One region of the Comamonas sp. 7D-2 genome, then DNA from elsewhere that is predicted to be linked to it. Evidence: predicted binding sites of a transcription regulator. Region 1 holds the regulator's gene; each other region holds the start of a gene.
The links. The regulator sigma-54, encoded in region 1, starts transcription at its own class of promoters, with help from an activator protein. The targets are predictions, from matches to a motif close to TGGCANGNAANCTGCTTT.

Region 1 (3,196 bases):
AACGTCTTCATGCTGATGTTCAGCAAGGTGCCGCGCACGCCCTATCTGCCCACCAGCACCTTCCCCGAGCTGGCGCCGCTGCAGGCCAACTGGCGTGAAATCCGCGAGGAAGCCGTCAATCTGCAAAAGAACATGCAGATCAAGGCCGCCGCCAACAACGACGACGCAGGCTTCAACTCCTTCTTCAAGACCGGCTGGAAGCGCTTCTATCTCAAGTGGTACGGCGATGCCCACCCTTCGGCCATGGAGCTGTGCCCCAAGACCACGGCCCTGGTGAAATCGATTCCCAGCGTCAAGGCCGCCATGTTTGCCGAGCTGCCGCCCGGCGCCAAGCTCAATCTGCACCGCGACCCCTATGCAGGCTCGCTGCGCTATCACCTGGCCGTGCTGGCCCCCAACGACGACCGCTGCATGATCGAGGTCGACGGCCAGCCCTATAGCTGGCGTGAAGGCGAAGGCGTGATCTTCGACGAGACCTTTATGCACTGGGCCGAGAACCGCTCGGAAGGCAACCGCATCGTGCTGTTCTGCGATGTGGAGCGCCCCATGACCAATGGCTTTGCCCAGTGGCTCAATCACTGGCTGGGCAAGAACGTGGTGGCCGCCGCCAGCTCGCCCAACAACGAGGGCGATCCGCGCGGCATGATCAGCAAGCTGTTCAAGATCTCGTTCTATGCGGGCAAGTACCGCCGCGCCTTCCGCGACTGGAATCCGACCTTCTACAAGATCCTCAAGTTCGGCCTGATGATTGGCGTGCTGGTCTGGTTTATCTGGTGGTTGGTTTCTTGATAACCCCCTGAGGCGCTACGCGCCTTCCCCTGGCCGGGCGCCCCCAAGGGGGGACGGCAGCATCGCCGCAAGGGCGGCTCTTGCTCGCTGCCCCTTGCTTGAGGAATGCCTTATCAAGGCTCCCGCCCTAAATACAGAACAAGAAAGCCGCTGTGTGATGCATCAGCGGCTTTCTTGTTTCTGCGGTGCCCTACAGCGCCTTGCGCAGCGTGGTCGTCGGTATCTTGAGCTGCTCGCGGTATTTGGCGACGGTGCGGCGCGCGCACTCGATGCCCTGCTCTTTGAGCATATCGGCCAGCTTGGCGTCCGACAGCGGCTTCTTGGCATCTTCGGCATCGACAAACTGCTTGATCAGCGCACGCACGGCCGTGCTGGAAGCACTGCCGCCGGTTTCCGTGCCCAGGCCCGAGCCGAAGAAATACTTGAGCTCGAAGGTGCCCTGGGGCGTGGCCATGTACTTGGCCGTGGTCACGCGGCTGATCGTGGACTCGTGCAGACCCAGGGTGTCGGCGATATCGCGCAGCACCAGCGGGCGCATGGCCAGTTCGCCATGCACAAAGAAGTTCTTCTGCCGCTCCACAATGGCTTCGGAGACCCGCAAGATGGTGTCGAAACGCTGCTGGATGTTCTTGATGAACCAGCGCGCCTCCTGCAACTGCTGCTGCAGCGCCGCATGGCCGTCGCTGTTCTTGTGGCGGCGCAGCACGCCGGCATAGATGTCGTGCACGCGCAGACGCGGCATGACCTCGGGGTTGAGCTGCACGGAGAAGTCCACCCGGCCCGAGCCGGACCGCAGCGGGCGCACGATGACATCAGGCACCACGATATGGCGCTCCACGTCCACAAAGCGCCGACCCGGACGCGGCTCCAGCCTGGCGATCAGGGCCATGGCTTCGCGCAGCTGTTCCTCTCGCGCGCCGCACAGGCTGGTGAGCTTGCGCAGATCGCGCCGCGCCAGCAGGTCCATGGGCTGCGCGCAGATGGCCTGCGCCAGCAGCAGCCGGTTCATATGCGCCTCGGTCGTGCCCTCGTCCTCGGCGGTGCGGATCAGGTCGCGCAGCTGCAGCTGCAGGCACTCGGCCAGATCACGCGCTCCCACGCCCACGGGCTCCAGGCTTTGAAGCAGCTTCAGAGCAATGACAAAGTGCTGCTCCAGTTCCTCGCGCTCTTCCAGGTCGTCGCCGGCCAGGCTCTGCGCCAGCTCCTGCAGGGAATCCTCGAGATAGCCGTCGTCGCTGAGCGACTCGATGAGAAAGCGCAGCGCCGCCATGTCCGCCGCGCCCAGATGCAGGCTCAGCGCCTGACGATGGAGAAAGTCGGTCAGGCTCTGGTGCTCGCGCGCCAGATCGATGGCATCGGTTTCGTCATCGCCATCGCGGTTGCGCGTGGAGCTGCTGGCCGAGGGCGTATCCCACTCGCTGCTGGATTCGCCACCCCATTCCCCGTCCTGGCCGTCCAGGCCCTCGGCCTCCCAGTTCAGCGTTTCAGGGGTTTCGGGGTTTGATGCCTCCGCTACCGTTTCAGTAGCTTGTTGCGCTTGCGATGCATCTCTTTCAGCATGAATACCATCTGAAGTACTGTATTCACTGGCGCTATTAGCTACATCTACAGGAGCATCTCCCGCAGTTTCGGCCTCATCGCCCGCACGTTCCAGAAAAGGGTTGTCGACCAGCATCTGCTCGACTTCCTGCGCCAGCTCCAGGGTGGAAAGCTGCAGCAGCTGAATGGATTGCTGCAGCTGCGGCGTAAGCGATAAATGCTGCGAAACGCGTAGCGAGAGACCTGGCTTCATCGAGGCGCGGCCCCCAGACAATCATTGCAAACGCGCGCAGTGCTACGGGTTTGCCGCCGGGCCGCCCCAAGGCAAACCTCGGCGCAGCCGGTCAGGGCCCCTTCTGGGGGCAGCGACCGCACAAAGTGAGGGAGCGTGGGGGTCATCACATTCTGAAATGTTCGCCCAGATAGACGCGGCGCACATCGGCGTTCTCCACGATCTCCTCGGGCGTGCCTTCGGCCAGCACATGGCCGTCGCTGATGATGAAGGCGTGGTCGCAGATGCCCAGCGTCTCTCGCACATTGTGGTCGGTGATCAGCACGCCGATGCCGCGCTCCTTGAGGAAGCCGATGATGCGCTGGATCTCGATCACCGCGATCGGGTCGATGCCGGCAAAAGGCTCGTCAAGCAAAATGAAGCGCGGTTGCGTGGCCAGGGCGCGGGCAATTTCCACGCGCCTGCGCTCACCGCCTGACAGCGCCAGCGCCGGCGACTGGCGCAGATGCTCGACGCGCAGCTCCTGCAGCAGGCCCGTGAGACGCTTTTCGATTTCGTCGCGCGTCAGCGCCTTGCCCTGCTCGTCCTTTTGCAGCTCCAGCACGGCGCGCACATTGTCTTCCACGCTGAGCTTGC
Region 2 (3,196 bases), 240 kb from region 1:
TCAATGGATGGCAACCACCATAGCTGGGCCTGACGTCAGGTTCGTGAGAAAAAACTATCCCAATGCTTCCACATGGTCTACCGGAGGCTGTCCTCCCCTGCCAAGTTCAGCGAAAGCTGGCGTCAATTGCAGGACCGATTTTGCAGACACGCTTTGTGACTTTCTTTTTGGCAACAGTGGCAGGCATTTTCAGCCCGGGGTAATCTCTCCAACCTCCGACCACTGGTCTCTTTTTGTCAATCAAATGCTGGCGTTTTCCGCGAACCGGGACTATGTTTACAAGCTAGCGAATCAAGGCATCACTTCGAGTCTTCGCGGCCGCAATCTGCGTTTCTTCGCAGCTGTTCCTGGGCTCTTTCATGCTGCTTCGGAAGAACTGGACGAGTTTGTGGCTGCTGCAGTCGAACAATCGCCAACCTTGGGCTTCACGTTAACCAATGCGCTTCTGGCCAGCATCAGCTCTGAAGCTGCGAGAGAAGATAACGATGGGTATGGTGCTCCCCCTGATGATAGGTCGCAAGACGCTCTGGACAGCTTGCCGGTAGGGCATGTCCCATTGCTGCTGGTGATGACACACGGACCAGATGAATTGCCGTTCAGTCCACAACGCAAGACGGTCACTCAACGGTCATTTCCCCCACTCCCGGACTAGCTGTAGACCCTAGCTTCAGCGAGGAAGTATGCGTGAGCGTTCTTCAACTTCAAGGCTGGTTGGTAGAAGTACTGGACTAGCTTGCTGATGCTGTTCAGTTGTTGGCTGCCCTGCTGCGCATGGTGCGATTTCGTCACTTGACTAGCGTTGGAACATGCTGCGCGGGGCACCTACTCACACAATGTAAACAACCTGCTAAAAATGGCTTACTTGTTTACGTCGGTTGGTATAAAATTTCGGAAAAGTGGCCTTCTGACTAGTTCTCATAGAGATGTTTACATAAAAGGTGACCTCTGCCCTTTTAAATCACGGATAGGTGGCTGTCGCCACTTTGCAAAGATTTGCAAAAAAGCCCGCGCTTTCAACGAGCGCGGGCTTTTCTTATATGGCGACTTGATAGATTGCGGGTGCGATTCCAAAGATGCTGCAGACGAATGCCAGCAAGGTTGAAAATTTCAATCGAATAGCTGGCTTCATCGAATTAGTGAAATAAGATGCAGCATGCAAGCGCGTTTCATCCAGTTACGATTGATGATTGAGCGCTGAATCACTCACTCAAGTGGGAGTGGTCCTAGCCAGTGCAGCCAAGCAGGACTTGGCGTTTCCTCAGGAGCTTCGAGCATGCCGACTTTGGTCATCTCAATCGACGGCGCAGTCATCAAGGAAGTACAGCTCACCAAGGAGCGCACGACCTTGGGTCGTCGTCCTTACAACGACATCGTGATCGAGAATCTGGCGGTCAGCGGCGAGCATGCCGTGCTCACCATCTCTGGCGGCAAGGTCTGCATTGAAGACCTGCGCAGCACCAACGGCACCTATGTCAACGGTCGCGCCATCCAGAAGCAGGACCTGCTCAACGGCGACCTGCTGGACATTGGCCGCTACAAAATCCGCTTTCTCGATACCGTGATTGCCGATACGAATACGCCATCTGCCCAAGGCGGCAAAAAGGCGCTGGCGCATATTTCCGAAGAGGCAGACAGCGGCTACGCCAAGCTCGCCAGTCCCTCGGGATTTGGTGAAATCTCCAGCTTCAGCTCCACCATCCAGGGCTCGCTCGCCGCACTGCCCGAGCGCCACGCGGTGATTCGCATGCTCACCGGCAGCCTGGCCGGCAGGGAAATACCTCTTTTCAAGGTCGTCACCACCCTGGGCAAGCCCGGTGTAGCCATCGCCTCCATCACTCAGAAGCCCCATGGCTTTGTGCTCACCCAACTCGAGGGCGCAAGCGAAGACCTCAAGCTCAATGGTCAGGTGGTGGGCCCTCTGTCTGTGCCGCTGCTCAATGGCGATACAGTGGACCTCGCGGGCAGCACCATGCGCTTTGTCGTGGAGTGACAGGCCGGCTTGATGGGTGTTAAGCGTCTGACAAATTTGTCAGTGTTGCAGTTGGGTCGCCAAAATTGTTACTAAATCTCGCTTGAATGTTGCCAAACGTGTCATCTTGGATGTGGGCTGCCTTTGCCAAATTGTTGGCATGCAGCTTGCTTGATACCTTGCGTCTCATCCAACTAGGGAGTTTGAAATGAAGCGTTCCATTCAAAAGGGTTTCACCCTGATCGAACTGATGATCGTTGTCGCGATTATCGGTATTCTGGCTGCCGTGGCTCTGCCTGCTTATAAGGACTACACAGTCAAAGCTCGTATGGCTGAGGTGGTACTGGCCGCTTCTCAATGCCGTACATCGATTAGCGAACAGGTTCAATCTATGAACTCCACTTCTACAGGTTCGGCCAATGGTTGGGGCTGTGAAGCCAACTCTGATGGTGCCGGCTCCAATCCATCGAAGATGGTGAAATCTGTGGCAACAACTGCCAATGGCGTTATTACCGTCACTCCTGATACTGCTGCGCTGGGTGTTACGCTCGGCGCCAATGATACGGTCAAGCTGGAACCATTCATGGATACAGCTAACACAACTGCACTGAAGGTTGACGCAGCTTCGAATCACCAGGGTTCGCAAATTGTGAGCTGGAAGTGCAGTGGTGGTTCTACAGCCATTAGCAAATACCTTCCCGGTTCCTGCAAGTAATATCTATTCAATCACAGAAGCCTCCGCAAGGGGGCTTTTTTTATGTCGTACTTCAAAAAATATAGTCAACTAACTGCTTGTATTTTTCTAATGCTGATGTGGGTATTTCCTGATCACATATCACCTTGGAATACTTTTTTGCAGGAAGCATTTGCTTGTATTGGATTTGCATTGCTATGGGGTGGGCGTAGTTTTACACTTATACCAATACGCATCTATATTTTTTTACTCCTGTTAATTATTATCTCCTTACTTCAGTATGGACTTGGCATAATTAGTTTCGGAGACTTTATATTTTTGATATTAGTGTCAACATATTGCTGCATGTCTTCTTCTCTCGGGGCTTTATCTTTTGTAGAGCAGAGAGATGTTATGAGTTTTGGGAATATTTCAAAGATAGACATCGTATTTTTGACGATTCTCTTTGCGGCTTTGATAAACAGCATTGTGGGTCTTGCTCAATGGCAGGGCGTAGAGCAAGGAATGTTTATGTACCCCAGCAAAGGGCGAGT
Region 3 (3,196 bases), 1.0 Mb from region 1:
CATCATTGGCCGCCTGGGCTGCCAGTTGCGGATCGTGCGGGGGATCGAGTTCGAGCGGTGAGTGAAGTACGGCACTGACCATGATGGTTCTCCGTTAAGGTGGCGGCCTCAGGCGGCCTTGATCTTGAAGCTGTCGGCGTACTGGGCAGGGTTCTTGCCGTCCCAGACCACGCCGTCGATCAGCTTGCTGGTGCGCAGCACATCCTTGGGCACGCTGACCTTGAGCTGGCTTGCCGCCTGCTGGTAGAGGTCGATGCGGTTGATCTGCCTGGCCACGGCCAGATAGTCGGGATGGGCCTTGAGCAGCCCCCAGCGCTTGTGCTGGGTGAGAAACCACATGCCGTCCGACAGATAGGGGAAGTTCACGGCCCCGTCGTTGAAGAACTTCATGTGGTTGGGGTCGTCCCAGGTCTTGCCCAGGCCGTTCTGGTAGCGGCCCAGAATGCGCTGGTTGATGGCGTCCACACTGGTGTTGATGTACGACTTCTGGGCCACGGTCTCGGCCATCTTCGTCTTGTTCTGCAGGCTGGCGTCAATCCAGCGGCCGGCCTCGAGAATCGCCATCATCACGGCGCGGCAGGTGTTGGGATTCTTCTGCGCGAACTCGCCCGTGGTGCCCAGCACCTTCTCGGGGTGATCCTTCCAGATGTCCTGCGTGGTGTTGGCCGTGATACCGATGCCGTCCATGATGGCGCGATGGTTCCAGGGTTCGCCCACGCAGAAGCCATCCATATTGCCCACACGCATATTGGCCACCATCTGGGGCGGCGGCACGGTGATCAGCTTGGCCTCGGATAACGGATTGATGCCCGCAGCCGCCAGCCAGTAATGCATCCACATGGCGTGGGTACCGGTGGGGAAGGTACCGGCAAACGTGTATTCGCGCTTTTCCCTGGCCATGACCTTGGCCAGACTGGCTCTGTCGACCGCGCCCTTGTCGGCAAGGGCCTTGGACAGCGTGATCGCCTGGCCGTTGTTGTTCAGGCTCATGAGCACGGCCATGTCCTTCTTTGGCCCCCCCACACCCAGATGCAGGCCGTAGACCAGGCCGTAGAGCACATGGGCGAAGTCCAGCTCGCCGTTGACCAGCTTGTCGCGCACGCCGGCCCAGCTCGCCTCCTTGCTGGGGACGATCTTCACGCCGTATTTCTGATCGAAGCCCAGCACCGAGGCCATGACCACGCTGGCGCAATCGGTCAGCGGGATGAAGCCTATCTTGACTTCTTTCTTCTCCGGCGCATCGGAGCCTGCGGCCCAGGCGCCATGGTGACCCAGCGAGCCATAGAGGGCGGCGGCGCCAGCCACGCGCAGAAACTCACGCCGGCCACCGGCAGATACGGGCTCCGGCGTGGGAGCAGTAGACGAAGGGAGGCACTGGCTCATGAGAAAACTCCATCAAGAATCGTGGTGAAGGCGATCCGGAAAACAAAAAGGCGCCCTTCCCTCCTCGGGTGTGAGGAGAAAAGGACGCCGTTGTCCCAGGTCACTCGTAATAACGCTTTAAGCGCGACCGCCTTTGGTCTGCTTGACATCAACAGTCATGCACAAACCATGCCAGACCTTGATCAGAGACGGAGCAGGCTTTGCGCCTCCGGTTTTGGCTCATATTTGGTGCAGCGCAACAAACATCGCGCGGCCAAGGCTATGAATTGGTGCTGCCCGGCAGCAAGTCCACCGTGGCCAGAATGGCCTCGGCCACATCCAGCATGCGCCGGTTCTGGTTCATGGCCGTCTGGCGGATCAGCTTGTAGGCATCGCCCTCACTGAGCTGGCGGTAGTTCATGAGCACGCCCTTGGCCCGCTCTATAGTCTTGCGCTCCTTGAGCGTGGCGCGCGCCTTGTCGATCTCGGTCTGCATGTCCTGCAAGCGCATGGACTGCTCCTGCACCAGCAAGACAATGCTTTTCTCGAGCTGCAACCCGTACGCACCCTCCGCAGGCAAGGAGGCGGCTGACTGCGTGGCCCCCAGAAAGGCCGCAGCCGCTTCGGCACGAGTCCCAGGCTGCGGCTGCATCTCCAGCAGCGCCAGTTGCTGACAGAGCGCTGTACGGGCCTGCTCAAGCTTGCACAGGCATTGCTCCTGCAGCTCATGGACCAGAAATGCCTCAATCTGGTGCATGGCATCGAGCCGGCTGGAACAGGCCTCGAACCACGGTGAGCTCAGGCTACGGTCCAGCAGCACGCCGTCCCCCGCCGTGCAGCCCATTCGACGCAGCCTCTCGATCACCGTCATATCGGGGCAGGCCCCGCATTGCTGCTGCCAGCGCTCCATCCCCGAGGGACTGGCGAAGTCTGCAAACACCTGAAAGCAGCGCTCCTGAGACTCGATCAGATGCAGCCAATGGCGCTGACGCTCCGACTTGCCGACCCCTACGGTAAACGCCGCAACCCCCGTGGCGCGCTCCTGGCCCGCCAGCTCCTTGCCCTGCATGAAATGAAACAGCGCCACCAGCAATTTCGCAATATCGGGATCGCAAGCGCTGTCCGCCGCCTCGAACACCACGGTCAGGCAGGCCGCAATCATGCGGATCAGCGCCTGCGTGCAATCCTCGGCACTCAGCTGCAGCGCATCGCGCCGGCGGCGCAGCAGCGGCAGGGCTTCAAAGCCTTGCAGCGCATTGGCGATCGCGTTGAACAGGCGAGCGCCATGCGCACCCGGCGCCCGCGCACCCAGCTCTTCAAGCGCCAGGCAGACTCGCTCCATGACCCGGTCCACATGCCGGCCATGATCGAGCAGGCTGTGCTGCGCCTGTGCTCCGCCGCTGACCAGAAAGATATTCGAGAGACCGCGCTCTTTCTGCAGCGCATGGACGAGCTCGGACACGCTCGCCACCAGGCTGCTGGCGCGGCTGATCTGCTCCAGCTCGGCAATCTCGCTTTGCCTTGCAGCCACCAGATAGTGCAGAGGCGTTTTCATGGGGTAGTGCTTGTCGTCATGTTGATGCCATGAACGACGAGCACGATTCATGCCATCTCAGGCAAGGCGACGCTGCCGCCTCTGCCAGAGCCAGTCCATCATGGTGCCCACACCGATGCCCACGACGTAGGCCAGCAAATCCAGGGGATCGAAGCCATTGCCCAGAACCAGATAGGCCAGCTTGTTGGCGCGCAGGGCCTGCATCCAGGGGGCCTGATAGAGCTGCAGGAACTCGATGGCAAAGGCGATGACCAGGGAACAGGCCATGAGCTTGCCGCG
Region 4 (3,196 bases), 140 kb from region 1:
AGGAAGTAGACATCGGCATCGCGTGACTCAGGCAGCCACTGGGCCAGTCGGTCGGTGCTCAGCAGGCCCTGGGCATCGACCTCGTCGCCCGCGTCCGCCTGGTCGTAGCAATAGCGGCGTGTGAGCTGCTCGTGGCTGTTAGCCAGCGCATCGATCTTCTCGCGGAAGGCATGCACGCCGCGATCACGCGCGCAGTGGATGAAGGTGATCTCGCGCCCCGTGGGCAGCGCGGCCTGCAGCATGGGCAGCGTGGGCGTGATGCCCACACCGCCGCTGATCAGCACCAGGGGCTTGGCATTGGCCTGCAAGGTGAAATGGCCGGCAGGCGGGAACAGCTCCAGCGTATCGCCCACGTGCAGCTGGTCGTGCAAATGGTTGGAGACCTTGCCGCCGGCCTCGCGCTTGACGCTGATGCGATAGCTCTTGCCGTTGGCAGGCGCCGACAGCGAGTAGTTGCGGCGCTGCTCCAGGCCGTCGACTACCACGCGCAGGCCGATGTACTGGCCTGGCTGATGGGCAATCACCGCGCCGCCGTCCACGGGTTCCAGATAGAAGGACGTGATCTCGGCGCTTTCGGCCTCTTTGCGCACCAGCTTGAAGGCACGCGCACCACGCCAGCCGCCTTCGGCTGCCGCAGTCTGCTCGTACACCGCGCGCTCCGCACCGATCAGGATATCGGCCAGCTGCTGATAGGCGGCGGCCCAGGCGGCGATCACCTCATCCGTGGCGATCTCTGCCCCCAGCACCTCGCGAATGGCGCGCAGCAGGCAGGCACCGACGATGGGGTAATGCTCGGCCTGTACCTGCAGCGCCACATGCTTGTTGATGATTTGCGCAGGCAGATTGCCCAGGTTTTCCAGTCGGTCGATGTTCTTGGCATACATCAGCACGCTATGTGCCAATGCTCGCGGCTGAGCACCGCTTTGCTGGTGCGCCTGGTTGAACAGCGGGCGCACCTCGGGATACTCACCCAGCATGGTCTGGTAGAAATGCGTGATCAGGGCCTCGCCGCCGGTTTCCAGCAGCGGTACGGTGGCCTTGACGATCTCGCGTTGACGTTCGGTAAGCATGCAAATCTCCTGGTTGCTGCCTTGCCAGCTGCAAGGCTTGAGCGGATAAATGCAAACGGCGTGCCAGCAACAAGACCATTGCAGAACAATGGCTTGCAAAAACATGCGTCAATATGACATCCATCAATTGCTGTCTCATTGACACCATCAGATGTCGTTATGACAACATCTCACATTCTTAACGCCGTCAGCCCGCTGATCGCCGATCTGGCCCAGGACCTGTCCGAGCGCGAACGTCTGCGCCGTCTGCTGGCCGCACTGCGCAACCTGTTGCCCGCCGATGCCGTAGCCCTGCTGAAGCTCGAAGGCGAATGGCTGCGCCCCATGGCAATCGACGGCCTGATGCCGGACACGCTGGGCCGGCGCTTTCGCCTGGGCGAGCATCCGCGCTTTGCCCAGTTGCTGGCGGCCGGCCAGGCCATGCGCTTTGAACCCGACAGTCCCCTGCCCGATCCCTATGACGGGCTGGTGGCGCACAAAGGCCAGGCCATCAGCGAGCTGCATGTGCATGACTGCATGGGCTGCGTGCTGCAGCTGGGCGGCCTGCCCTGGGGTCTGCTGACGCTGGACGCACTGGAGCCGGGCCGGTTCGCCGACCCCGCGGCGCTGGCCATGCTGCAGGCCTTCAGCAATCTGGCCGCAGCCACCGTGGCCACGGCCGAGCGCGTGCACCTGCTGTCCCAGCTCGCGCGCGGCGCCACCGGCTCGGCCAGTCCCGCCGCGCCGCAGGAGCGCGGACTGCAGGGCGCAAGCCCCGTCATGCGCCAGCTGCAGAAAGACATTGCCCTGGTCGCAGCCAGCGATCTTTGCGTGCTCGTCACCGGCGAAACCGGCACCGGCAAGGAGCTGGTGGCCCAGGCCGTGCATGCGCAGTCGGGCCGTGCCGACAAGCCCATGATCAGCATCAACTGCGCGGCCCTGCCCGACAACCTGGTCGAGAGCGAGCTGTTCGGCCATGTGCGCGGGGCCTTCACGGGAGCACTGAGCGAGCGCAGTGGCAAGTTCGAACAGGCACATCAGGGCACGCTGTTCCTGGACGAGGTCGGCGAACTGTCGCTGCCCGTGCAGGCCAAGCTGCTGCGCGTGCTGCAAAGCGGCCAGCTGCAGCGCCTGGGCTCGGACCGGGAGCACCATGTGGATGTGCGCGTGATCGCCGCCACCAACCGTGACCTGGCTGCGGAAGTCCACGCCGGGCGCATGCGCGCGGACTTCTATCACCGCCTCAATGTCTATCCGCTCGCCGTGCCGCCGCTGCGAGAGCGCGACAGCGACGTGCTGCAGTTGGCGGGCTATTTCCTCGAGGAGAACCGCTCCAGGCTCAGGCTGGGCGGCCTGCGCCTGGATGCGGCCGCACAGGCGGCCTTGCTCAATCGCAGCTGGCCCGGCAATGTGCGCGAGCTCGAGCACTGCATCAGCCGCGCCGTGCTCAGGGCCCTGAGCCGCAATGACGGCAGCGCCAGCCGCGCGGGAACCAGGCTGCGCATCGTGACCCTGGGACTTGCCGATCTCTGGGAGCGGGCCGAGGCGCCTGCCGCCGCACAGGCTACAGCCCCCATGGACCCGGCCACACCGGCGGCTGCGCCCGAGGTCGGTCTGCGCGCCGCCGTCAGCGCCTATGAACGCCAGCTGGTCAGCTCCAGCCTGGCCCGTCACCGGGGCAGCTGGGCCGCCGCAGCGCGCGAGCTGCAGCTCGATCGAGCCAATCTGCAGCGCCTGGCCAAGCGGCTTGAGATCGACAGGCCTTGATCAGCGGCCCTGGATGCCCAGCAGCTCCACATCGAAGTTCAGCGTGGCATTGGGGGGAACGGCACGGCCTGCACCACGGCTGCCATAGGCTATGCCGGGAGGGCATGTCAGCTTGGCCTTGCCGCCCACTTTCATCTTCTGCACGCCCTCGGTCCAGCAGGGAATCACGCCAGTGAGCGGGAACTCGATGGGCTGCTTGCGTGCATAGGAGCTGTCGAACTCCTTGCCGGTATCGGGAAAGTAGCCGCGGTAGTGCACCTTGACGGTGTCCGTCGCCTTGGGACTGGGCCCGCTGCCTTCGACCTGGCTTTCATAGATCAGCCCGCTGGCGGTGGTGACTGGCGCAGCATGAACCACTGCGCCAGCGCCCAGAGCAAATA

Region 2: the regulator sigma-54 is predicted to act here: its motif matches at 2,126-2,143, upstream of MPZ60_RS24825 (pilin).
Region 3: the regulator sigma-54 is predicted to act here: its motif matches at 1,540-1,557, upstream of MPZ60_RS03145 (CmpA/NrtA family ABC transporter substrate-binding protein).
Region 4: the regulator sigma-54 is predicted to act here: its motif matches at 1,119-1,136, upstream of hmpA (NO-inducible flavohemoprotein).

Annotation. Positions count from the first base shown of each region.
Region 1 covers NZ_CP094238.1:5,144,667-5,147,862, forward strand. Annotated here, with positions in the region: gene MPZ60_RS23695 (aspartyl/asparaginyl beta-hydroxylase domain-containing protein) at 1-789, shown strand, start outside; gene MPZ60_RS23700 (RNA polymerase factor sigma-54) at 980-2,581, opposite strand; gene lptB (LPS export ABC transporter ATP-binding protein) at 2,727-3,196, opposite strand, start outside.
Region 2 covers NZ_CP094238.1:5,388,323-5,391,518, reverse strand. Annotated here, with positions in the region: gene MPZ60_RS24835 (hypothetical protein) at 44-652, shown strand; gene MPZ60_RS24830 (FHA domain-containing protein) at 1,274-1,990, shown strand; gene MPZ60_RS24825 (pilin) at 2,178-2,684, shown strand; gene MPZ60_RS24820 (PglL family O-oligosaccharyltransferase) at 3,009-3,196, shown strand, end outside.
Region 3 covers NZ_CP094238.1:697,247-700,442, reverse strand. Annotated here, with positions in the region: gene ntrB (nitrate ABC transporter permease) at 1-82, opposite strand, end outside; gene MPZ60_RS03145 (CmpA/NrtA family ABC transporter substrate-binding protein) at 109-1,383, opposite strand; gene MPZ60_RS03140 (nitrate regulatory protein) at 1,643-2,968, opposite strand; gene MPZ60_RS03135 (DUF2809 domain-containing protein) at 2,975-3,196, opposite strand, start outside.
Region 4 covers NZ_CP094238.1:5,005,668-5,008,863, forward strand. Annotated here, with positions in the region: gene hmpA (NO-inducible flavohemoprotein) at 1-1,070, opposite strand, end outside; gene norR (nitric oxide reductase transcriptional regulator NorR) at 1,230-2,816, shown strand; gene MPZ60_RS22985 (FKBP-type peptidyl-prolyl cis-trans isomerase) at 2,817-3,196, opposite strand, start outside.